DNA from 2 places in the Sporosarcina sp. P17b genome. Region 2 is predicted to be linked to the other one. Evidence: riboswitches for the same ligand, from Rfam matches in the RefSeq annotation. Region 2 holds a riboswitch; the other holds the start of a gene.

Region 1 (12,067 bases), on a different contig from region 2:
ACAGGTCAAGTAATGAAGACGAAAGATTTACTGTATGGCTTAATGCTTCGTTCAGGTAATGATGCAGCCCAGGCGCTCGCGGAACATGCGGGTGGCTCACTTGAAGGGTTCGTCTACTTGATGAATGAAGTAGCGCAAAGTCATGGCTTGGAGCAAACGCATTTTATGAATCCATCCGGTTTGCACGGCGAGCATCACCTATCTTCTGCGTATGATACAGCGAGAATGTTATATTTTGCCATGAAGAATCCAGAGTTTCGTAAAATAGCTTCTACAAAAAACTATCCTTTTGAAACTGAACATGGAAAAAATAGTTGGCAAAACAAACATCGACTAGTGATATCTGAACCAACTGCTGTCGCAGGTAAAACAGGCTTCACAAAAGCAGCAGGACGTACATTGGCTACTTATTTCGAAAAGGATGGAAAGTCCGTCATTGTCGTTACATTAAATAACGGAGATGATTGGCAAGTTCATAAACAGTTATCAGAGCGGGTGTTCTCTGAATATCAATCGTATACTGCAGTGAAAAAAGGGAAGTATCAAGTATTTCCACATATGGTCGCAAAGCTAGATCAATCTGTAAAGTTGCTTGTAACGAAAGAAGAGAAGAAAATGTTGTCCAATGTGTTACAGATTCCACAAGCAGATGAACTACAGAAAAAAGGCTATTGGTCTATTTATTTAGGTACAGAACCAATTAAGACAGTAGCAGTCGAGATCGAGTCCGAAAAATGAATAGAAAACATACTATTTCGAAGATTGACCTACATAGGTCAGTCTTCTTTTCATTTAGCTGAAAGTATGACATAATTTTTTCAGTATGTAACATCAAGGAGGAACCCATGGAAAGATTACAAAAGGTATTGGCACAAGCCGGCGTAGCGTCAAGAAGAAAGTCAGAAAAACTTATATTGGATGGCTTGGTTAAAGTAAATGGTAAAGTCGTGACAGAATTAGGCACTAAAGTTACTAGAATGGACACAATTGAGGTAGAAGGAGTTCAATTAACAAAAGAAACTCCTGTCTATTATCTGCTTTATAAACCACGTGGTTATATCTCAACAGTAGATGACGAAAAGGGTCGCAAAACCGTTATGGATTTAGTGCCAGAAGTCAGCCAGCGTATTTTCCCGGTTGGCAGATTGGATTATGATACATCGGGCGTATTGTTGATGACGAACGACGGGGACTTCTCTTACTTAATGACTCATCCGAAGTTTGAAATCAAAAAGAAATATGTAGCAAAAGTAAAAGGAATTCCTTCCCGCGATGATCTTAAAAAGCTGGAGACAGGAATCGAATTAGATGACGGTAGTACTGCTCCTGCTCGTGTGAAAATGACAAGTTCGGATAAGAAAACCAATTCAGCGATTGTCGAGATCACAATCCATGAAGGGCGTAACCGTCAAGTACGAAGAATGTTCGACGCAATTAATTGCCCTGTGCAAAAATTGAAGCGTGAAGAGTTTGCGAACTTGACTACTCGTGGATTAAATGCCGGAGAAGCACGTGAGTTAACTAGACACGAATTGAAACAATTACGCGTCTTGGCAGAAACAGGTAAGATCGGCTAAGAAAGCGTGGAATGTTCACAAACCTATCACTAGTGCAGTCCCAACTGATTTTACGTTTTGCTATAATAGCAATTGGAACGCAAATTAGACAGGAGGTTACATGATTGGCCAAAAAGAAAAACAAAAAGACTATCAGGCTAATTAGCAGAGCAGCCCTTCTATTAATTTTAGCTGCAATTTTGATCTACGCAATTACTTCAAAAGATAAAGTGAAAGTCTTGGCGGAAGGTGATACAGCTCCTGATTTCGAGCTTGTAGATTTAGAAGGAAATGAACATCGGTTATCGGATTACAAAGGACAAGGCGTATTCCTGAATTTCTGGGGAACATGGTGTCCACCTTGTAAAAAGGAAATGCCTCACATGGAGGATCTCTATAAAGACTTTGAAGCGAAAGGTGTACATATCCTTACTGTCAACGTAGGAGAACCAAAAGTGAAAATAGAACTTTTTAGAGACGACATGAACCTTTCATTCCCAATGTTATGGGATAAGAATAAAACTGTGATGGATTTGTATAATATCAAACCATTACCTACAACTTTCCTCATCAATCCAGAAGGAAAGATAACGAAAGTCATTAAACAGGGAATGACAGATCAACAAATTTACGAGTATTTGGAAAGCATTCAACCAAAGTAAGGAGATTGTTACTCAATGAGCAAAATCAAATGCCAATGTGGGCATGAAAATCCTTATGGTACAGAGCTTTGTGAGAAGTGTGGTCGTCCCTTATCTGAAAAAGCAAAAAAAAGTGATGTTGTAGATATGCGTTACGAGGGATCTTCTAGAAGATCTCAAACCTATAAGAGTTCCATTGTTGATAAAATATGGAACTTCTTCTCCAGTGTCAAGATTGGTGTCAGTATTATTGCAGCGGTATTAATCGCTTCAGCAATTGGAACAATCTTTCCACAGAAGTTTTATGTACCTGCTACTACGCCTGAAGGCTATTTGGAATACTATGAGCGTCTGTATGGTACGGTAGGAAAACTGTATTACCAACTTGGTTTTTATGATATGTATAATAGCTGGTGGTTTAAAGTATTAGTCGGTATGCTCGCAACTTCTATTATTATCGCAAGTATCGACCGTGTTATTCCGCTTTATAAATCACTTAAAAAGCAACGTACACGTCGTCACCCATCCTTTATGAAGCGTCAGCGGATTTTCGGAGAAGGCGATGTCCAAAATACCGAAGAGTCACTTGCAAAAGCAGCTGAGAAACTAAAAGCTATGCGCTACAATGTGAAAACAGAAGACGGTGCCATTTTAGCTGAAAAGTATCGGTTTTCACGCTGGGGCCCATATGTCAATCACGTTGGATTAATTATTTTCATTTCAGGCGTTCTGCTTAGAGGAATACCTGGTTTTTATGTGGACGAGGCGATGTGGCTCCGAGAAGGAGAAACACGTAATATCGTTGGAGCACCAGGTTATGTACTTGAGAATAAAAAATTCACTCTTGAGAATTATACAAAAGAAGAAGCGGAAGAAGTATTTGGTAAGGCGTTGGAGAAAAATGGCGCCATTGCTAAATCGTATACAACCGACGTTGCTTTGTATAAACAAGAAGAGGGAGCATTACCTGGTAGTGAAAGTTTGAAAAAAGTAGAGGATTACTCTATCAATGTTAACAAGCCATTGAAATTTGATGGATATAATGTATTCCAGATGGATTATAAACTGGATGAGCTTAAAAGCATGACATTTAATTTGGTAAATAAATCTACTGAAGATTCACTAGGGGAATTCACTGTAGATTTAAGTGACCCCGAGAAGGAATATGATCTTGGAAACGGCTCAAGCGTAAATATGCTTGGTTTTTATCCCGACTATGATGGAATTAAAGATGGGGAACCGTTCTCGAAGTCACCTGTTCCAAATAACCCAGCATTCATTTTCCAAATGAACACACCTGATAAGCCAGAAGGTGAAAAGAGTTTCGTTGCTATTCGTCAAACACTTGAAGTAGAAGAGAACGATTACGCGATTAAGTTCGCAGCTGCCGAGACTCGAAATATTTCTGGTTTAACAATCCGTAAAGATAAGACATTATATATCCTCTTATTCGGTGGTTTAGTATTTATGATTGGTGTTATTCAAGGTATGTACTGGCAACACCGCAGAGTATGGATCCAAGAAGATACAGAAGGACATCTATTGATTGCTGCACATACGAATAAAAACTGGTTCTCTTTACGTAAAGAGCTAGATACATTACGAGAAACTGCAGACTTGCCTGCTTATATAGATCGTCAGGATCCTGAGTTGGACAAGCCAGAACAGGAAGGGGACGAGGAAATATGGACTTAGTTACCATTAGTAGTAATTTATTATTAGTTTCGTTTGTTGCGTATTTAGTGGCAACAATGTTCTTTGGTGGGGCAATTAAAAAATCGAAATCTGAAAAGGCTTATCATAATAGTAAGTGGGGAACAATCGGTATTGTCATTACAATCATCGGTTTCCTTACTCACCTAGGCTATTTCTTTACTAGATGGGCTGCATCAGGTCACGCTCCATTAAGTAATATGTTTGAATTTACGACTGCGTTCGGTATGATGCTTGTTGGTGCATTCATCATGTTGTATCTAATATACCGAACACCGTCACTCGGATTGTTTGCATTACCTATTGCGATTATTATTATCTCGTATGCAACTATGTTCCCGACTGACGTAACTCCGCTAATCCCTGCTTTGCAGAGTAAATGGTTGTTCATCCACGTAATCACGACGGTTATTGGTGAATCTATCCTTGCAATCAGTGCGATAGCAGGTCTTGTGTATTTGGTGAAAAATATCGACATGACAAAGAAATCCAAATCGCGTTTTTGGATTGAAGCAGTTATGTATACGCTAGTTTTAGTACTTGGATTTGTTGTGGCATCTACAACATTTAAGGTAATGGATTATCAAGCTGAGTTCACATACATCAATAAAGATCAAGTACCAGCTGAAATCACATATCATGTTCCTCCGCTATTCGGAATGAATGAGTATGAAGCCATGACACCGGATAAAATGACACCTTGGGTGGAGTTACCTCCGATCATCAATGCTCAAAAAATGTCTTCTCTAGTTTGGTCTATTGCCATAGGTTCAGTGCTTTACGTACTATTACGCTTAATTGCACGCAAACCACTCGCTGCGGTCTTCCAACCGCTAGCGCGGAAGGCGAATTCTCAACTGATGGATGAAATCGGCTATCGTGCTGTATTGATTGGTTTCCCGGTCTTCACGCTCGGTGCGTTGATTTTCGCCATGATTTGGGCACATGAAGCCTGGTCACGATTCTGGGGTTGGGATCCGAAAGAAGTGTGGGCACTCATTACATGGTTGTTCTACGCTGCATTCCTTCACTTGCGTTTATCAAAAGGTTGGGAAGGTAAAAAGTCTGCATGGCTTGCTGTCATCGGATTTGTTATCATCATGTTCAACCTGATTGCCGTAAACTTAATTATTGCAGGTTTACACTCCTATGCATAAAATCAGACTGTATGACAATAATTGTCATGCAGTCTTTTTATTTCTTTTTATAGGTTAGTAATTGTACAATGGAGATAGAAGGTTGTCGAAAGGGGTAATGAATTGTGGAAGAAACAGTGAAGCTCTTAGTGGTGGATGATGAGGATCGCATTCGTCGCCTATTGAATATGTATTTATCTAGAGAAGGTTATGAAATTGAAGAAGCAGTCGATGGAGCAGATGCATTAGAGAAAGTGTTTGCTGGACAATATGACTGTATATTGCTTGACGTGATGATGCCTGAAAAAGATGGCATGGAAGTATTAGCTGAACTGCGTGAAAATAAAATTATGACACCTGTTATTTTATTGACAGCAAAAGGTGAAGAAGCAGATCGTGTAAGCGGGTTTGAAAGTGGTGCAGATGATTACATCGTCAAGCCATTCAGTCCAAGAGAAGTAGTTTTACGCGTCAAGGCTATGCTCCGACGTTCGGTAGCATTCCCGAACGTTTCATCTAACACGACGTCTAAAGATTTAGTGGTTTACCCACAACTAACGATTGACCATGACGCGCATCGTGTGACAGCTGAAGGGAAAGAAGTAAATTTAACGCCGAAAGAATATGAATTATTATATTTCCTAGCGAAATCACCAGACAAAGTATTTGATCGTGAACAATTGCTGAAGGAAGTATGGCATTACGAATTCTTTGGAGATTTACGTACAGTGGATACACACGTCAAAAGGCTCCGTGAAAAATTGAGCCGGGTTTCAGAGCGGGCAGCAAAAATGATTGTCACTGTTTGGGGTGTCGGTTATAAGTTCGAGGTTCCGAACGAGTGATGCGAATATGGAATTCAATTGTCGGGAAGCTATGGGCAACCATATTGCTTCTCGTTTCGTTTGTCCTGTTTATTGTCACACTGTTCTTGCTTGAGTTTCTGGATAACTTCCATACGAAACAAGCAGAAGAGTCCTTGCAGAGGGAAGCTGCCACCATCAGCAAGATTGTGAACGATCGCAATGGACAAACGAATGATTCCATTCACCAGATTATAGAAGATATCCTCGACTTGGAGACGAACGCAATTGTAGTTGATCGACAAGGTGATATTTTATATTCATTCCATACATCCTCAAGTAAAGATGAAATTGAAGAAAAGCTTCTTTCTGAAAGCGTTTTATTCGAGTCACCTGAATCAGGTAAGCAAAAAATGAAAGAAATGATATTGCCTTCATTGACAGAAAAAGATGTCATGGAGCAATTTTTAATTTTATCCTATCCATTTAAACAAGAAAGTGGTGAGGAAGCGAGTGTACTGATGTATCAAAGTCTAGATGCTGTGCACCGTACAACAAAAAGTACAACGAATATCGTATTCTTGTCTGCATTTATTGCCTTTCTTTTGACTACATTTTTTGCATTTTTCCTATCTACGCGAATCACGTTGCCATTACGTAAAATGAAGCAAGCGGCGTTTGAATTGTCTAAAGGCAATTTTGATACGCATTTACCGGTTGCGCAAAAAGATGAAATTGGTCAGTTGGCTACGGCTTTTAATCAGATGGGACGTCAATTGAAGTATAATATCGAATTGATTAAGCAAGAGAAAGAACAGCTTTCGAGCATTCTCACCTCAATGACAGACGCAGTGGTAACGTTTAATCAAGATTACTCTATCCTGCTGAAAAATCCTCAAGCTGAATTACTGTTGAAAAAGTGGTATGGCTTCAATGAGAAAAAGAATCATCCGTTGCCTAAAGAAGTCTTTCATATGTTGGAGCATGCTATTTCGTTTGCTGAGGAAGTAGAAGATGAATTGGAATTAGGCGGGCAGTTTTATGTGATTTCTATTAGCCCATTGTACAGTGAAAACAGTATACGAGGTGCTGTGGCGGTATTCCGGGATATGACTGAACAGCATAAATTGGATAAGTTACGTTCGGATTTCATTGCTAACGTATCGCATGAACTACGGACACCGATTTCGATGTTGCAAGGGTACAGTGAAGCGATCATTGATGACGTAGTGAGCAGCGAAGAAGAGCGTATGGAAATGGTACAGATCATTCATGATGAGTCAAAACGTATGAGTCGTCTAGTCACAGATTTGCTGAATTTAGCAAGGATGGAGTCTGGCTACATTCAACTTCATAAAGAACCTTTATCCATTGTAGAGTTTTTGGACCGCATGGTTACAAAGTTTTCACAAGTTGCAAAAGATGCGGAGGTAGATTTGTCGCTAGAAACTGAGGAAATGAATACTCTACTTGTGACAGCTGACGAAGACCGTCTAGAACAAGTATTCACCAATTTGATTGACAATGCTATCCGTCACACCCCGGATGGTGGAGCTGTGACGTTAGGCGTCTACAAATCTGCTGGTATGCTCGATATTACAGTAGCCGATACAGGCGTCGGTATTCCCGAAAAAGACTTGCCGTTCGTCTTTGAACGTTTCTATAAAGCCGATAAAGCAAGAACTAGAGGGAAAGGCGGAACGGGACTTGGTTTAGCTATTGCAAAAAATATTATGGAAGCACACGATGGGTCGATTTTAGCGACACGTGGTGATGAAAAAGGAACGATCTTTATTTGTTCGCTCCCATTTGACGCAATAAATAAATGAAACTTTTCCTGTACTGAAACGACTACTATTACAGAGCGAGGGGATTGGATGGATGACTCTGTTTTCCAACGTTTGTATGAAGATTATAACCGCGATGTATTTAACTTCCTGATTTATCTAACTCGCCATCGGGAGGTAGCGGAAGATCTAATGCATGAAGTCTATGTGCGTGTTCTTAAATCCTTCGGCCGTTTCGAAGGAAAAAGCTCCGAGAAAACATGGCTGTTTGCGATAGCGAAAAATGTGTCTATTGATTATTTCCGAAAACAATCAACTATCAAAAAGCATACTAATATTCATTTTGATTGGGAAACACAGCAATTGACCGCAACTGATAAACTACCTGAGCATTTCATTGAAGCGGATGAACAACAGAAACAATTGCTGGAAGTATTGCACACTTGTACGGGGGATCAAAAGATGGTCATCCTCATGCGGTTTTTCCAAGATCTTTCGGTTGCTGAAACTGCAGAAGTTTTGGATTGGACCGAAAGCAAAGTGAAAACAACACAGCATCGTGCAATAAAAGCATTGAAAACGAAACTTGACGTACGTTCTGTGAAGGAGGGGGGATGAGATGAGTAACGATAAGTGGAATGAAGACGATATGGAGAAACGATTACGTCATATGCCAGTCGTGGAAGATCGGCGGTCCAAAGAAGAGATCTTGCAACGATTGAAAAACGATGCCAGACTTACAGAACTTGAAGAGCCAAAGAACATTCCGTCAAAATCTAAATGGCCATCAATTATTGCAGCTGTAGCAGCGGTCCTGTTGCTCACTATACTCATACCAACTTTCCTTCAACAGAACAATGAAGTATCAATGGATAAAGCAACAACGAGTGAATCGGCAAGCACTATCGAGATGGAAAATAGTGAAGAAATGCAGTCCGAAGATTCAAGTGATACATCTGTCTTTACGAAACAGACTGCAGCGCCACTTACCAATGCTGCTTATCCTGATGATCTCATCGATCACACAGCTTTCCGTATTGGGCTGGCTACCGATCAGGCGACAATTGTCCCTGTGACGTTCTTGATCCCGAATGAACGACTTCCTGAAGGTCTAGGGTCATCTCCAGACGCAGTGGCACTCTATAATGAGTATGCGAATACAATAGATGAAGGGTCACTTGGCTTCACAGAGTATCACCCTTATATGGCGACGATTTCATCAGTTGGAAAACAAGTTCAAATGAAGTTTTCAGCTGACCATTCTTATGATCGATCGAGTGCGACGCTTGAGATGCTTAATCTGTCTGTACAAGATACATTCTACGGTTTTGATGAAATCCGATTTCTACAAGAAGACGCATCACCCGTTACGTTTGACGGAGTAGGGAAAGTTGAAGAACCTCTTATCATAACAGGTAATAACTCGCGTCAGGCATACTATCGATTTGAGAAATCGGATGGAGAAGTATTTCTTTCGACGAATTTTGGTAAGGCTTACGCTACAGTAGAAGAAGCATTGAATGCGATGAAAGAGACACCAAACGATATCTACTCGTCTGTTGTTCCTGATGGAGTAAACTTCACGGTTACGGATGAAAAAAATAAAGTGCGCGTGAAATTTAGTGAGATACTGGACTTAAATAATCTACCATATGAAGAAGCTATGCAACTGATTGAGGGGATTTTACTAACAGCGGCTAGCTTTGATAAGCAAGTAGAGTTTGATCAAATTAAACAAGATCAATGGGGGCGCTTTGATTTTACACAAGCAATCGAAAAACCGATTGGTGCAAACCCTAAGTTTCTGATTAACGAATAATTCTGTTTTGTAAACTCGTAAAGTTTACAAAACAGTTTTTTTACGCTACAATAGAGTCATAATTAAATATTGATTCATCTTCGGGGCAGGGTGTAATTCCCGACCGGCGGAAATGGAGTAGTTTTCTACTTTTAGCCCGCGAGCTTAACAGCTGATTCTGGTGTGATTCCGGAGCCGACAGTATAGTCTGGATGGGAGAAGGTGAAGGTGCAGCCATCTTTTTGTGTACGCAAAAGTGGTGCTTGTTTTCTGACGGATAAATTCATTGAATTTATCTGCTCTTAACAGTGCATTTTACTCTCCCTAAGGCATATTTTGCTTTAGGGATTTTTCGCGGAACAGCAGATGTGCAAGCCTTTCCTCTTTTGAAGTGAATCGCAAAAGGAGAGAGGAACAAGTGAATAACAAGAAGTTACGTAAGTTAATTTTGGTGGCAATATTGGGAAGTATTTCAACGGTGTTGATGCAGTTTAACTTCCCCATCCCGGCTATGCCCGGATTTTTAAAAATCGACTTCAGTGAGATTCCTGCTGTTATGGCAATCATGACAATGGGACCTGTAGCAGGTATTGGCGTGGAGTTATTGAAAAACGTCATGCACTGGTTCTTATCAGGCAGCCCGACAGGAGTACCGGTAGGAGAAATCGCAAACTTTGCGACAGGTGTATTATTCATTATGCCGATCTACTGGATCTTCATGAAGTATCGTTCAGCTAAAGGTCTGATGACAGGTTTGTTCGCAGGGACAGTAGCAATGGCAGTAGGTATGAGCTTGTTGAATTACTTAGTGTTCTTGCCGATGTACACATACTTCCTTGGTATGCCAGCAGTTACTGGCGACTCATTGTATCAGATGATTATCTTAGGAATCTTGCCGTTCAACCTAGTCAAGGGTGTCATTTTATTGGTCATCACATTGATGTTATATAGAAGTATGGAGAAGTGGATTCTTCAGCAACAAAAGAAATTATCATTTTAATCATAACAACGCTAGTCTTTCCGAAAAGGAAGGCTGGCGTTGTTTTTGCATGGGATTGGAGTGTAGGAGAGGCGACTCGACTCGTCACTACGTTCCTGCAGTGTCTCGAACTCGCAAATCCTAATGCCGACCTTTCTTCCTAACCTAAACAAAAAAACAACACATCCAATAGTAGGAAGTGTTGTCGGGATTGAATCAATCTTCATATTTTAATGGATCGCCTTCAAAGGCTTCATCCGCAATTTTAATTGAATCAGTAGGGCAGCCATCAAACGCATCCTCGAGATCCTCCATCAGTTCTTCTGGAACTTCAGTGTTTCCCGTGTTATCATCTAAAATAACAAATGCAATCCCCTCATCGTCATAATCATATATATCTGGTGCAGCAGCCCCGCAGGCCCCGCAAGCTATACACGTATCCTGATCGACAATCGTATATTTTTTGCTAGACATTTGTCTTTCTCCCTTCTTCCATTCACTCAACCTATTTTGTATCTACTCCATTCTAAAGCTGTTTTCATCACTTTTCAACAAAAAAACGTTATTTCTTCAGGAGGGAGCGCAAATGAGTTTTGATTCCATCTTACTAACGATCTTTCAACGCCTTCATGGTGAGCGTTCGGCGCAAGGTGTTTACCACATACTTCGTGGGAAACGATCGGGACAGACATTGCAAGACGTCGAATATTATCAAGTCAAATCATACTACGCACTGTTGCCACAGTTGTCCTCAAGCGAATTCCAGCAGGCGCTCGAGCGGATGGTGGCGGACGGTCTTATCTATATAGATAAACTTGTTTATGTCACAGCAAAAGGTCAAATGGCGACAGGGAGTGAAATGTGGCGATTTAATGGCTGGGACTATCGTGGACGTGAAAGAGAATTCGGTAGGCGATTGGCATTGATAGTTCAAACCTTGTCTAATTTACGAAGAGGTGAAACTATGTTCATGCCGATTCAGAAAGAATTGCCTACTCAGCAATTTGTAAAAGGATTTCTGCGTAATCAATCAAAACCGATGAATACACTATCTATATCGCTGCAGAAAGAATTGGAACACGCACTAACAGACGCTCAAGTACCCGAGTTGCAATGTACAATTGTGATTGGTCGATTATCAGGAAACCGGCTTACCGCCTTTACTTGGGAGCAGATGGCAGAAAGTCTCAACATGCCGATCCGTTCGATCCAACTTTATTATCTAGAAGCATTGCATATGTTGCTCGATTTTATTCACCAACAACGAAATACTCCATTGCTAAAAGAATTAGCTGCAGGTTGTAGAGTGGACACGTATTTGACACAATCCGCTGAGAGAACGAGGAAGCTATTCGAGCGTGGTTATACCGTTGAACAAATTTCTTCTTTGCGGAATTTGAAATTAAGTACAATAGAAGATCATTTTATTGAAATGGCTGCGAATGTAGAAAGTTTTCCATATGAAGAGTTTGTGACAAACGAACAAATTGATCAAGTTTGGCGTCATGTAGAACAGATCCAAACAAAGCGATTACGTGTATTAAAAGAACAGTGTCCAGAATTGACGTATTTTCAACTACGATTAATAATCATTATTGGAAGGAGGGAGAGCTAATGGAGCTACAGGAAGTTTTGCATCAAAAATTTGGGTATG
Region 2 (12,067 bases):
AAGATTGTCAATGATGTCCCATCCAATGCAATAGAGCCTTTATGTACTAAATATTGGCCATATCCTTCTGGTAGTGATAAGCGGATATATAATGCATTATCAACTGTTCGCTTGTCACGAATAGTCGCTACACCATCTACATGTCCCGTAACAAAATGTCCGCCAAGCCTGCCGTTCGCAGCAAGGGCACGTTCTAGATTCACCGTGCTTCCTGATGTCAATTGTCGTAAAGAAGTTGAGGTTATGGTTTCAGGCATAACGTCTGCTGCGAATTGATTTTTCGTAAAGCTTTTGACTGTCAAGCAAACACCGTTCACCGCAATGCTGTCGCCGATACTTACATCGGTCAATACAACAGATGCAGCTATCGTCAATGTCATGGACTGAGCACCTGGTTGTATATGTTTAACCGAGCCGATCTCTTCGATTATTCCTGTAAACATCGCTTAATCACTCTCTTTCGGTACCGCAATGATTTTTATGTCAGGTCCAATCATTTCTACACTTTCAAATGCAAATGGAAACGCATCATCCATCAATTGTGGGTCAAGTCCACCAATCGGTGTCAGAGATCCTGTTCCACCCAGTAATTTTGGGGCTACATAACAAATGACTTTCTGCACCGCACGCGCTTTGACGAATGACGCATTAATGGCCGCGCCACCTTCTACTAGTAACGTCATAACTCCACGTTTTCCTAATTCCAGTAGAATGTCTTCTACAATCAACTGGGGTTTCTGCATGCGAATGATCTGAACATGCGGCTTCCTAAGTAACTTTTCATGCGATAGTTCTGCATATTTTCCACAAAAGATCCATGTCGGTGCTTCTGTGTTTTGAATCACTTGACTAAACTCTGGTGTTCGTAAAGATGTATCTAAAATGACTCGAATAGGATGTTTTCCACCTAGGGGCAGTCTGGTGGTGAGAAGAGGATTATCATGAAGAAGCGTTTGAACGCCTACTAAAATCGCATCTTGTGTATGGCGAAGTTGATGGACATCGAGTCGCGCTTGCTCACTCGTCACCCATTTACTATCTCCTGTTGAAGTTGCAATTTTACCGTCTATCGTCATAGCTGTTTTCATTGTCACATGAGGTGTTTTATGTTTAATAAAATGAAAAAATGATTCATATAGTTTTTTAGCGCGTTCATTGTAGAGACCTTCAGTTACTTCTACTCCCGCTTCAAGTAGTTTCGCTATACCATTACCTGCTACAAGCGGATTGGGATCCGTTGTGGCGATATAGACATGCTTGATACCTGCTTGAATAACAGCATTTGCACAAGGAGAAGTTTTACCAGTGTGTGAACAAGGTTCAAGTGTTACATACAAATCGGCACCTGTTGCTCTTGCTCCTGCCATGTCTAGCGCTACACGTTCCGCATGGCGCTCCCCCGCTTCTAAATGCGCACCCATCCCAATGATTCTGCCGTCTTTTACTAAGACCGCACCTACTGGTGGATTGGGAGAGGTTTGACCTGCTACGTTCTCTGCGAGTTGTAAGGCCATTTCCATATACTCCTGATTCACTCTGCAACACTCCAACTTACGGTATTCCTCTAGTGACAATTCTACATACAAAAAGCCCCGCAATATTTTATGCGGGGCTTGTAACCATAACAAAATAAACGTTATACGCAGCAATGAAAAAATCATTACATGTAGTATATACGTACTGTTCCTTCTCTCATCCAGACTTTAACTGTCGGCTTTGGAGTTTCACCAAATCCACCTTCTGCTTTATATAAAGCATCCGGGTCACGGACTAAGAGCTTGTTAGCTCATCACCGTCGGTAGGGAATTACGCCCTGCCCCGAAGGAAACATATTCGATTAATTAAGAGTCTAGCATACATATTCCGAAATTGACAATACTGAATATTTATTCAGCCGTAAATACCCACTTATCTACCGTGAATCTTTCAATCGCATCCATATTAGGCGAATAGCCGATTCCATCGTCAGTCGGAACCGTGATGTAGCCATTCTCGGCAACTACTTCAGGCGAAATAATATCTTGTTCCCAGTAACGTGAAGATCCTGCTGTATCGCCAGGTAAAGTGAAGTTCGGTAGGGTGGTCAATGCTACATTTTGTGCACGTCCAATACCCGATTCCAACATGCCGCCACACCAAACATCAATTCCTTTTTCTGCACAATAATCATGGATTTTCTTCGCTTCCGTCAGTCCACCCACTCTACCGACTTTCACATTAATAATTTTGCAACTACCGATCTCGATCGCTTTCCGAGTATCTTCAAGTGAATGAATACTTTCGTCAAGACAGATCGGAGTCTTAATTTGTTTTTGCAGCGTTGCGTGATCGATAATATCATCTGATGCGAGCGGTTGCTCTATCATCATTAAATTGAACTGATCCAATTCCTTTAACAACTCTACATCATCTAACGTATAAGCGGAGTTTGCATCTGCCATCAAAGGGACATCCGGATACACTTCACGGATAGCTTTGAGGACTTCTATGTCTTTTCCAGGTTTGATCTTTACTTTAATACGCTTATATCCTTCATCGATGAAGTTTTTGATAGTCGCTAATAAATCCTCTACATTATCTTCAATGCCAACACTGTTTCCTACTTCGATACGCTCGCGCTTTCCACCGAGCGCAGCGGCTAACGTCATATGATGACGCTTGGCATACGCATCCCAAATAGCTCCTTCAATTGTTGCTTTAGCCATATTATTTTTACGTATATGTCCGAATAAACCCGTTACTTCATCGGGATGTTCAATAGACTTACCTAGAACGGCAGGTATTAAGAAGTCACGGAGCATATGAATTGTTGTTTCAGTCGTTTCTTCACTATACCAAGGGGCTGTGAATGCGACAGACTCTCCCCATCCTTCGTTTCCGTCATCATCCGTTACAGTTGCTAGTAGGAAATCTTTCTGCTGCATCGTTCCAAAACTCGTTGTAAATGGATGTTTCATCATCATATTTATTCTGCGTAATGTAACCGAATTAATTCTCATTAGATAAGCTCCTTTGATTAGGCAACGGTATGATAGAACGCTTGCAGAATCGATAGTATGCCACCGTGTCTTCGGTTATACATACATCAATCAAAGCAAACCCTTCCTCACACAGTTGTCGAAATATGGTTCTCGTCTTCATTCGCCATTCATAGGCTAGTTCAGGTTTATTCTGCTTTATCAATTGTATATTCTTCGGCACAGGCACTTCTATCTCTTCTGCCAGTAGCCATTTATTTGTATCAGGCATGCGTAAGATAGGAAATGAATCGCTGTCTACACTAGTCTCAAAAGGGCGACTGTATTGTAGATTGGGCTGCCATTTATTCATGACACGCGCACTATCAATCCACCAAGCTACTTGGAAGCGGTCAGTTGGTAAACCTTTGTTCAGCCCATCATCCATTTTGCCATAACAATCCACTATATAGTCATAGCACACTCCAAATAGCTTGGAAGTATTCAGGTAGGCGTTGCGGCTTTCGAGAGGATCAAATGTCCAAACTATTAGCCTGTATCCCATTTCTCGTGCAAGTCGAAGTTGTTCGTCTTTCAACAGCTTTCCAATTCCCATCATCTGAAATTCTTTGTCTACTGCCAGCATATGAGAGCATAGGTATACCTGTCCTTCTGTATAACCTGTAAAACTGTAGGAATAACCGACCATTTGCTCTTTTAGAAATGCCCCGACAATTACCCCGCCATTTTTGACAGCAGTCATTGTTTGATGGACAGGGATAGGCTCCATTCCCCAGATTTTCTTCTCGAGTTTTTGCATCGCATACAGGTCTTTAAGTTCGGTCACTTTTCTAACTTTAATATCCAGGGTCATGACATCACCTTCTACTTTTTTGATTGAAACGTTAATTCTAAAGCAGTCGTTAAGATTTCAACTCCTGTTGCTAACGCGTCTTGATTGAATGTCATATGCGGATGGTGAAGTCCTGGTGTTAAGCCACATCCTAAACCGAGCATAGTGCTTTTGACAGTAGGATGCTGTACAGAATAAAAGTGGAAGTCTTCTCCGCCTGGTGTGACAACAGTACGAGTAGCTTTGTCTTCTCCCACTACACTGACAATTGCTTGGTACATCAATTCTTCCGCTTCAGCATCCACTTCCGCAGCTACCATTTCCGCCATTACATCATAATCAATAACTACATCATATTGCGCAGCAACTGCTGAAATGACACGTTCAACATGCTGATATAACTCATCCATTACTTTATTCTCTTGTGCACGCAAGTCTAAACTGAACTTCGCATTGCCTGGAATAATGTTCGCGGATTCTCCTCCAGCCTGGAACATCGTCATTTTCGCCGTGTGAGAAATAATCGGATTACAATGAATGGACTGCAATCCACTGACTAGTGAAGCACCTACTTCAATCGCATTTTTCCCTTGGTGAGGACGCGCGCCATGCGCTTCAGTTCCTTTTATTATACCACTTACCATCTTTGCCGCCCCATGACGTAAAGAGGCCGTGGAGCAACCGTCATCCATTTCATCTGCAGCACGCACATGAACGCCAAACAAGTACTCAATGTCATCAATAATCCCCTGATCAATTACAGCTAATGCACCTTTCCCTTTTTCCTCTGCAGGTTGAAAAAACACTTTCAATGTGCCTTTTTCAGGAATTCCACGTTCTTTGGCCATTAGCAGTGCACCGATCCCCATCGTCATATGTCCGTCATGACCGCATGAGTGATTTGCTTGATATACGCCGTCTACTTCCTGCCATAGCGCATCTATATCCACACGTAATCCGACTACCGGCTTGCCTTCACCAATTGTGACAGACAAACCTGTCATCCCGTCAAACAAATTGACATTAAATCCTTCACGCTCAAGAAATTCTTTCAAATAACGTGTTGTTTCTGTTTCTTTCCAACTGACTTCCGGATGCTTATGTAAATGCGCAAACACTTCGTCTAATTTCGGTTTTAGCAACCGTACCTGCTCTTTCATTAAAGCGCCCCCTATAGCAAACTTCATCAAATTATTTAATAGTTAATGCTGACTTTTCAAACTTCTTAATAAGTCTAACATAAAAAAGACTCCCGCTTCACACTGTGAAGGGAAGTCTGTTCTGTATTTATTAAAACGTCCAAAGAATCATCATACCGAACAATAACGTCATGTAATTGACTGAGTATAAGAACATAAAGTTGGCCCATTTATAATCATCTTTTGCATAGAAACCGTAAATGCTAGCTGCAATATATCCAATGTTCATCAATGTAGCGATAACAAGGAAGGTAGTACCGAACATCGTTAAGAGGAACGGTAATGGCAGGAGACATAATACATAATAAAGCATTTGACGTTTTGTAAAAGCAAAGCCGTAAACAACAGGGAGCATCGCAACATTCGCTGCGCTATAGTCATTGTATTTCTTCATGGCGATCGCAAATGTATGTGGCATTTGCCAAATGAATAGTATCGCCACCAATACAATGGGTACAACATGATCCGCTGACATAATCGCTGCCCATCCAATAATAGGAGTAACAGCACCCGATACACTACCAATCACTGTATTCAATGTATATTTGCGTTTAGACCACATCGTATAGGGTATTACATAAGTAAACCATCCAATAAATGCATAAATTGCTGCTTCTAACGTAGTGAATATTAATAACAACATTCCAATTCCCGATAATACCAAACCAATATTCAACACAGTCTTCAAAGCGAAATTACCTGTCACAGTAGGACGTTTTTTTGTTCTCTCCATCACTGTATCAATATCAGAATCAAACCAGTTGTTCATTACCAGTGCACCCGCAACGAGCAAAGTGCTACCTATCATGGTGAGTAGGAATACACCCCAGTTTTGCGCGAGTGACATGCCTGAAAAATACAACGCCAACCAAAACCCCACAAAAACCGGAAAGATATTCGCAATAAGGACAGGTCCTTTAACTAATGATTTAATATCCGAGAAGAAGGTAGACGCCGAGCGGCTTTGACTAGTACTCGAAACAATATGGGCTTCTTTCGTCATATGGATCCGTTCTCCTTTTACGTTACATTTCAATGATTTTTCCATTCGTACATATAACTATATCATTTTCTTAAAAGCAAAATCAAAAAAACAAGACAATTCCTTATAAACTGTTACAAAAATTTGTCCGCCGCTACTTAATAAGAGAAATGTCGATAAAAATCAACATTTTTTCACATTATTTTATAACGAATTATCTAATAGCAAATTCCCCTATTTTTCGACAGAACGCGAACCTATACCCCCTATAGGTTCTAACACTTGTTTACCTACCTGAATCAACCCTGTTTAATTTACCATTTTCATTATAAAATACGATTTAAATACACATATAAATTGTATGGCATCAACTGTTTTCTCAATATTTAAATTGATATTAATTTTATTATCCTGTAAACTTGCTTAATAGTATTGCGAAAAAACAATGATGATTTTTCCTTGATCTCTTCAACTGTCCATTTCTGTATCCTATAGCTGATTTTAAGAGATCCAAGTAAAAAACAGCATTTCGTAATGAAAAAATTATAAAGAGAAGGGATTTGATTTTTTGAGAAAGTTTATGTTGTTTTTCTCCATCTCCACATTATTGCTTTTAGCAGCCTGCGGTAATAGTGCGAGCAAAGATTCTATCAGTAAAATTCAACTGGCTGATGCTGGTTGGGATAGTATCCGCATCCATAATAGTATTGCACAAATTATTTTAGAGGACGGCTACGGATATGAGACAGAAGTAGTAAACGGCACGTCTAGTGCAACATTGCAAGCGCTACAACAAGGCGATTTGCAGGTTTATATGGAAGTTTGGTCTGATAACCTAGGTGAAGCATATACAAAGGCAGTCGACAGCGGTGATATTGAATCCGTTTCAACAAACTTCGACGATAATGACCAAGGTCTTTATGTACCGACTTATGTAATTAAAGGTGACAAGGAAAAAGGTATTGAAGCAGTAGCTCCAGATTTAAAAACTGTGAAAGATTTAGAAAAGTACCCTGAACTATTCCAAGATCCTGAAAACAAAGACAAAGGACGCATTATCGGTGCACCTTCAAGCTGGTTGGTAAGTAAACACTTGGATGAAAAGATCACTACGTATGGTTTGGATGAAAAATATACCTATCTATCTCCTGGTTCAGATTCTTCTATCGTAGCCGACTTGGCAAGCGCATATAAAAAAGGCGAGCCATGGGTTGGATATTACTGGTCCCCTACATGGGTGACTGCAACATACGACTTAACTCTTTTGGAAGACGAGCCATTTGACCAAGAAGCATGGGATAAAGATAAGTCTGGCGCATTCCCTCCGAATGATGTTTTCGTCAGCGTTCACAAAGACTTAAAAACACAAGCTCCTGAAGTAGTAGAGTTCTTAAGTCACTACGAAACAAGCAGTGCATTAACAGAAGAAGCATTGAAGTATATGGGTGACAATGAAGCAAGCCCAGAAGATACTGCAAAGTGGTTCATGAACGAACAAGAAGATCTTTGGACTTCATGGGTACCTGAAGATGTAGCCGAGAAAGTAAAGGCTGCACTGTAAGTAATTATAGATTTAGGGGTGGACGCATTCCGCTCCACCTCTTTTTCGATTGTGTCCATATTAAAATTAGAGAAAGAGAGGGACAAGCTAGTACGTCCTAGCTTATTGCCTATGATGAATGAATTCCCAAACGTCAGAATACCTATAGGAGATTATGTAGAAAAGTTTATTGATTTTCTTGCGATGAACTTTGGATGGTTATTTGATTTCATTTTCACAATCGCCTCTACTACAATCCGAACTATTGAATCCGCTTTACTTGCCACGCCTTGGTGGGTCATCATGATTATAGTTTTCCTACTTGGCTGGTATTTAAACAACATATTAAACGGGCTAATGTTTGCCGCCTTTATCTTTTTAATTGGATCCTTCAACTTATGGGAGGATACGATGACAACAGTTGCGATTATACTTATATCTGTTGTATTGTCCCTAGCGATTGGTATTCCGGTCGGTATATTGATGGCGTTTAGTAAGACATTCTCCGTCATCATGCGTCCTATTTTGGATGCTATGCAGACCATGCCAACATTTGTGTACTTAATACCAGTAATATTCTTCTTCCCACTTGGGAACGTTCCCGCAATTATTGCGACAATCATTTATGCGTTACCACCTGTGATCCGTTTAACAGAACTCGGTATTCGAAACGTTGACTCTGAAGTAATTGAATCAGCAGAATCATTCGGATCTTCTCGAAATCAAATGTTAGTGAAAGTACAACTACCACAAGCTTTACCTACTATGATGGCAGGAATCAACCAGACTACGATGATGGCTTTGTCCATGGCTGTAGTAGGTTCGATGGTCGGTGCTCACGGATTGGGTGAACGCGTACTATTCTCGATTAACCAAATCAATATTTCATTAGGTTTTGAAGCGGGAATTAGTATCGTCTTCTTAGCAATTATTATTGACCGTTTAACAAACGGTGTGGCAGACCGCCTACAAAGTACAGGGAGGAGATCAGCATGACCGTTAAACTCAAAGTAGAGAATGTCACCAAGATCTTTGGTCCTCGCCCTAAGAAAGTCATTCCCATGATTGAAAAAGGAGCGTCCAAACGGGAGATCCTTGAAAAGACTGGACATACAGTAGGTGTCTATAACGCCAACATGGAAATCATGGAAGGTGAAACTTTCGTCATCATGGGCTTATCGGGAAGTGGTAAATCGACACTCATCCGTTGCTTCAATTTATTGAACAAGCCTACTTCAGGTGCAATCTATGTAGATGGTGAAAATATCGTCAAATACAATAAAGAGCAATTGAAGTTTTTCCGCCAGAAGAAAATCGCGATGGTCTTCCAGCACTTTGGTTTGTTTAGCCATAGAACGGTTATGGAAAACATTGAGTACGGTTTGGAGATTCGTGGTTTGTCGAAAAGCGAGCGTCGCGCTATTGCACAAAAGCATATCGATACAGTTGGTCTAAAAGGGTACGAAAATCAATATCCTGATGAGTTATCAGGCGGTATGCGTCAGCGTGTAGGGATCGCCCGAGCTTTAACGAATGATCCAGACATTTTATTGATGGACGAACCGTTCAGCGCACTTGACCCACTTATTCGCAGAGAAATGCAACTGGAACTTTTGGATATTCAGACTCGTCTTCAAAAAACAATTATCTTCATCACGCATGATGTTAACGAAGCTTTCCGTATCGGTGACCGCGTGGCAGTTATGAAAGATGGAAATGTCGAACAAGTAGGTACACCAGAAGAGTTATTGGAGACACCGGCAAACGATTATATTATTGATTTCACTCGTGAAATTGACCGTTCTAAAGTGTTGCAAGCTGAGAATATCATGTCAAAACCATTAAGCGTCATGAACGGCAAAGATGGTTTACATGTTGCAATCAAAAACATGGAAGAGCACGGCATTTCAAGTGTCTTTATTACGAATCGTGAACGACAATTGCTTGGGTTAGTTACAATTGATGGCGCAATCGATGGTGTAAAGAACAAAAAGACCTTGGAAGAAGTTATGATAACGGATGTATTGACAGCTACTCCTGAGGAATATGTGCAAGATATTATTCCTCGTGTATTAGATTCTAAGTATCCACTCGTTGTTGTAGATGAAACGAACCGAATTGAAGGGATTATTTTACGGGTTCACGTACTTTCAAGCATTATCAGTAATACGATTCATGTTGATGACGAAGAAGTAGTGAATACACCTGTCGAAACAGTTGAGGTATTGAAATAACAAAAAGGAAGAATGGGCATCGTTGCTCACTCTTCCTTTTTTATTAATTTTTTCCGGAAACGCCTGCACTTTCAAAGGTCGCCATTTCATTGACCATCCGAACAGCCGATTGAATGATACTATATGCCACAGCAGCACCAGTACCTTCACCAAGCCGCATGGAGAGAGAAAGAATGGGTTCTTTTTCTAAATATTGAAATGCTCTTTGATGTCCCGGTTCCATCGACTGATGACCTAGCAACATATATCCTGACGCCCCTTCACCTAAAGTTTCAGCTACACACGCTGCAGCTGTTGATATAAAGCCGTCCAGAATGACAGGAACACGTCTAGATGCTGCCGCAAGCATGGCACCAGTCATCGCTGCCAACTCTAAGCCACCAACCTTACGTAGTACATCATAGCCGTCTGTAGGGTTTGGATTATGAAGCATCAATGCGTCTTGAACTACTTTAATTTTATGTACGTGCTGTTCAGAGGAAATCCCTGTGCCATATCCAACAAGTTCTGCAGGGTCAATTTCTGTTATTGCCGCCACAACCGCACTACTTGAAGTAGTATTGCCGATTCCGACTTCTCCTACAACGAGACAATCTACACCTTTTTCAAACAGGTTAAGTGCTTCTCGATAACCAATATCGATAGCTTTTTCCACTTCATCTTGAGTCATCGCTTCAGCACGTAAAAAATTCTTTGTACCTTGACGAATCTTGCAATCTTTTACAGGTGAAAAAAATGATTCACCTATGACCCCTACATCTACTAATGCAAATTCAGCTTGTTGTTGCCTGCCAAACACATTGATTGCCGCTCCACCTGCAGACATATTGTGAACCATTTGGCGTGTAACAAGTTGGGGGAAAGCAGAGATCCCTTCCTCTACTATTCCATGATCTGCAGCAAAAACCACTATTCCTAATTGCTTGATGGATGGCTGTTTCCGACCTTGTATTTCAGCTAATGTGATGACGATTTCTTCCAACTTACCTAAACTGCCGACCGGCTTTGTCAGGATATCCAAATACATTTTCGCTTCTGCTCCAGCTTGACTATCTAAAGCAGGGATCGTAAACATTTTCAATTGATGACCTTCTTTCTTATCCATTCAATATATAATTATACTAGCCCTACTAGTATATCAGGAGATACGGACTGCTATCTAAAGAAAGAACTATTATGCAATTATTGTCGATTACAGGTATACTGTTGATAGTGCAAATACTACATGTTGCGCTAACCAGTCACTACTAAAAAGGGGCGATACAGATGATTAGTGAAAAATTAGCACAGGCATTAAATGAACAAATGAACAACGAGTTCGCTGCAGCACAAACGTATTTGTCTATGGCTTCTTATTGTGAATACCGTAATTACAACGGCTTCGCACACTTTTACCTTCAACAAGTTGAAGAAGAGCGCCATCATGCCATGAAGATTTATTCTTACTTGAACGATCGTGGCATCCGTGCAATTATTACCGCGACGCCTGCACCTACTACTTCATTTGATAATCTAGTTCATACGTTCGAAGTAGCACTATTACAAGAAAAAGAAGTCACAAAATCATTCTATCAAATCATGGATATGGCTTGGGAAGAAAAAGAGCATGCTACGATTTCTTTCCTAAACTGGTTCCTTGACGAGCAAGTTGAAGAAGAAGCAACATTTGATAGACATATTGAGTATTTGAAGCGTATCCGTGAAGATAAGAACGCTTTATTTATTTACGAGAAAGAGCTTTCTACTCGTTCATTCGAAACTGAATAAAAAAACAGGCAAGCTAGCGGTCCCCCAACCCCTTGCTTGCCTTTTCTATTTCAGTAATGCGATGTAAACACCTTTCGCAAATGCACTGTTTATACAGTTGTTCTTCAGGGATTTTCCGAAATACTTCATCTGTAAATACTTTCTTTGTACACCAGCAAATCTCTGGTTCCGCGGATAGATTCGAACACTTATTATTTCCTTGGCAAATCGGACATTGAGTAATCAAGTAATCCCCTTCTCTACAAACGATGTTTATCCAACTCAGCTGTATTTTTCTTCTCTAATTCCACTACTCGGTCTTCCAATTCTTTATTGCGTTTCATACTCTCCATCGAATACAAACCAGCCAGTAAAGCGACCACAAACGTTGCGTAGTTAAACCACTCCATACAACCGTCCCCTTTTTACTTTTGTTTTTTCAAAAATGTTTTATATACTTTTTTCAATGTTTCAGGTGTGAGTTCCATATTATTTTCATACATGTACTTCACTGCATAACCTAACGCAATCGTCATTGATCCTGCAACACTTGCGG

The links. Region 2 has a riboswitch for FMN ahead of ribD (bifunctional diaminohydroxyphosphoribosylaminopyrimidine deaminase/5-amino-6-(5-phosphoribosylamino)uracil reductase RibD). Riboswitches for the same ligand answer to the same signal wherever they lie in the genome.
Region 1: another riboswitch for FMN. It lies ahead of CSV76_RS01705 (ECF transporter S component); the one in region 2 lies ahead of ribD (bifunctional diaminohydroxyphosphoribosylaminopyrimidine deaminase/5-amino-6-(5-phosphoribosylamino)uracil reductase RibD).

Annotation. Positions count from the first base shown of each region.
Region 1 is NZ_PDYP01000001.1:332,415-344,481, forward strand. Features, by position in the region: gene CSV76_RS01660 (D-alanyl-D-alanine carboxypeptidase family protein) at 1-738, shown strand, start outside; gene CSV76_RS01665 (pseudouridine synthase) at 846-1,577, shown strand; gene resA (thiol-disulfide oxidoreductase ResA) at 1,682-2,218, shown strand; gene resB (cytochrome c biogenesis protein ResB) at 2,234-3,892, shown strand; gene ccsB (c-type cytochrome biogenesis protein CcsB) at 3,883-5,067, shown strand; gene CSV76_RS01685 (response regulator transcription factor) at 5,172-5,891, shown strand; gene CSV76_RS01690 (ATP-binding protein) at 5,888-7,678, shown strand; gene CSV76_RS01695 (sigma-70 family RNA polymerase sigma factor) at 7,727-8,254, shown strand; gene CSV76_RS01700 (hypothetical protein) at 8,256-9,455, shown strand; FMN riboswitch at 9,528-9,662, shown strand; gene CSV76_RS01705 (ECF transporter S component) at 9,853-10,434, shown strand; gene CSV76_RS01710 (ferredoxin) at 10,630-10,887, opposite strand; gene CSV76_RS01715 (YpbB family protein) at 11,000-12,028, shown strand; gene CSV76_RS01720 (RecQ family ATP-dependent DNA helicase) at 12,028-12,067, shown strand, end outside.
Region 2 is NZ_PDYP01000002.1:329,527-341,593, forward strand. Features, by position in the region: gene ribE (riboflavin synthase) at 1-443, opposite strand, end outside; gene ribD (bifunctional diaminohydroxyphosphoribosylaminopyrimidine deaminase/5-amino-6-(5-phosphoribosylamino)uracil reductase RibD) at 447-1,514, opposite strand; FMN riboswitch at 1,681-1,830, opposite strand; gene menC (o-succinylbenzoate synthase) at 1,887-2,999, opposite strand; gene CSV76_RS03570 (GNAT family N-acetyltransferase) at 2,989-3,831, opposite strand; gene CSV76_RS03575 (amidohydrolase) at 3,843-4,970, opposite strand; gene cyoE (heme o synthase) at 5,101-6,012, opposite strand; gene CSV76_RS03585 (ABC transporter substrate-binding protein) at 6,560-7,552, shown strand; gene CSV76_RS03590 (ABC transporter permease) at 7,664-8,527, shown strand; gene CSV76_RS03595 (quaternary amine ABC transporter ATP-binding protein) at 8,524-9,765, shown strand; gene cobT (nicotinate-nucleotide--dimethylbenzimidazole phosphoribosyltransferase) at 9,809-10,870, opposite strand; gene CSV76_RS03605 (ferritin) at 11,032-11,532, shown strand; gene CSV76_RS03610 (cysteine-rich CWC family protein) at 11,546-11,758, opposite strand; gene CSV76_RS17185 (hypothetical protein) at 11,772-11,921, opposite strand; gene CSV76_RS03615 (Era-like GTP-binding protein) at 11,937-12,067, opposite strand, start outside.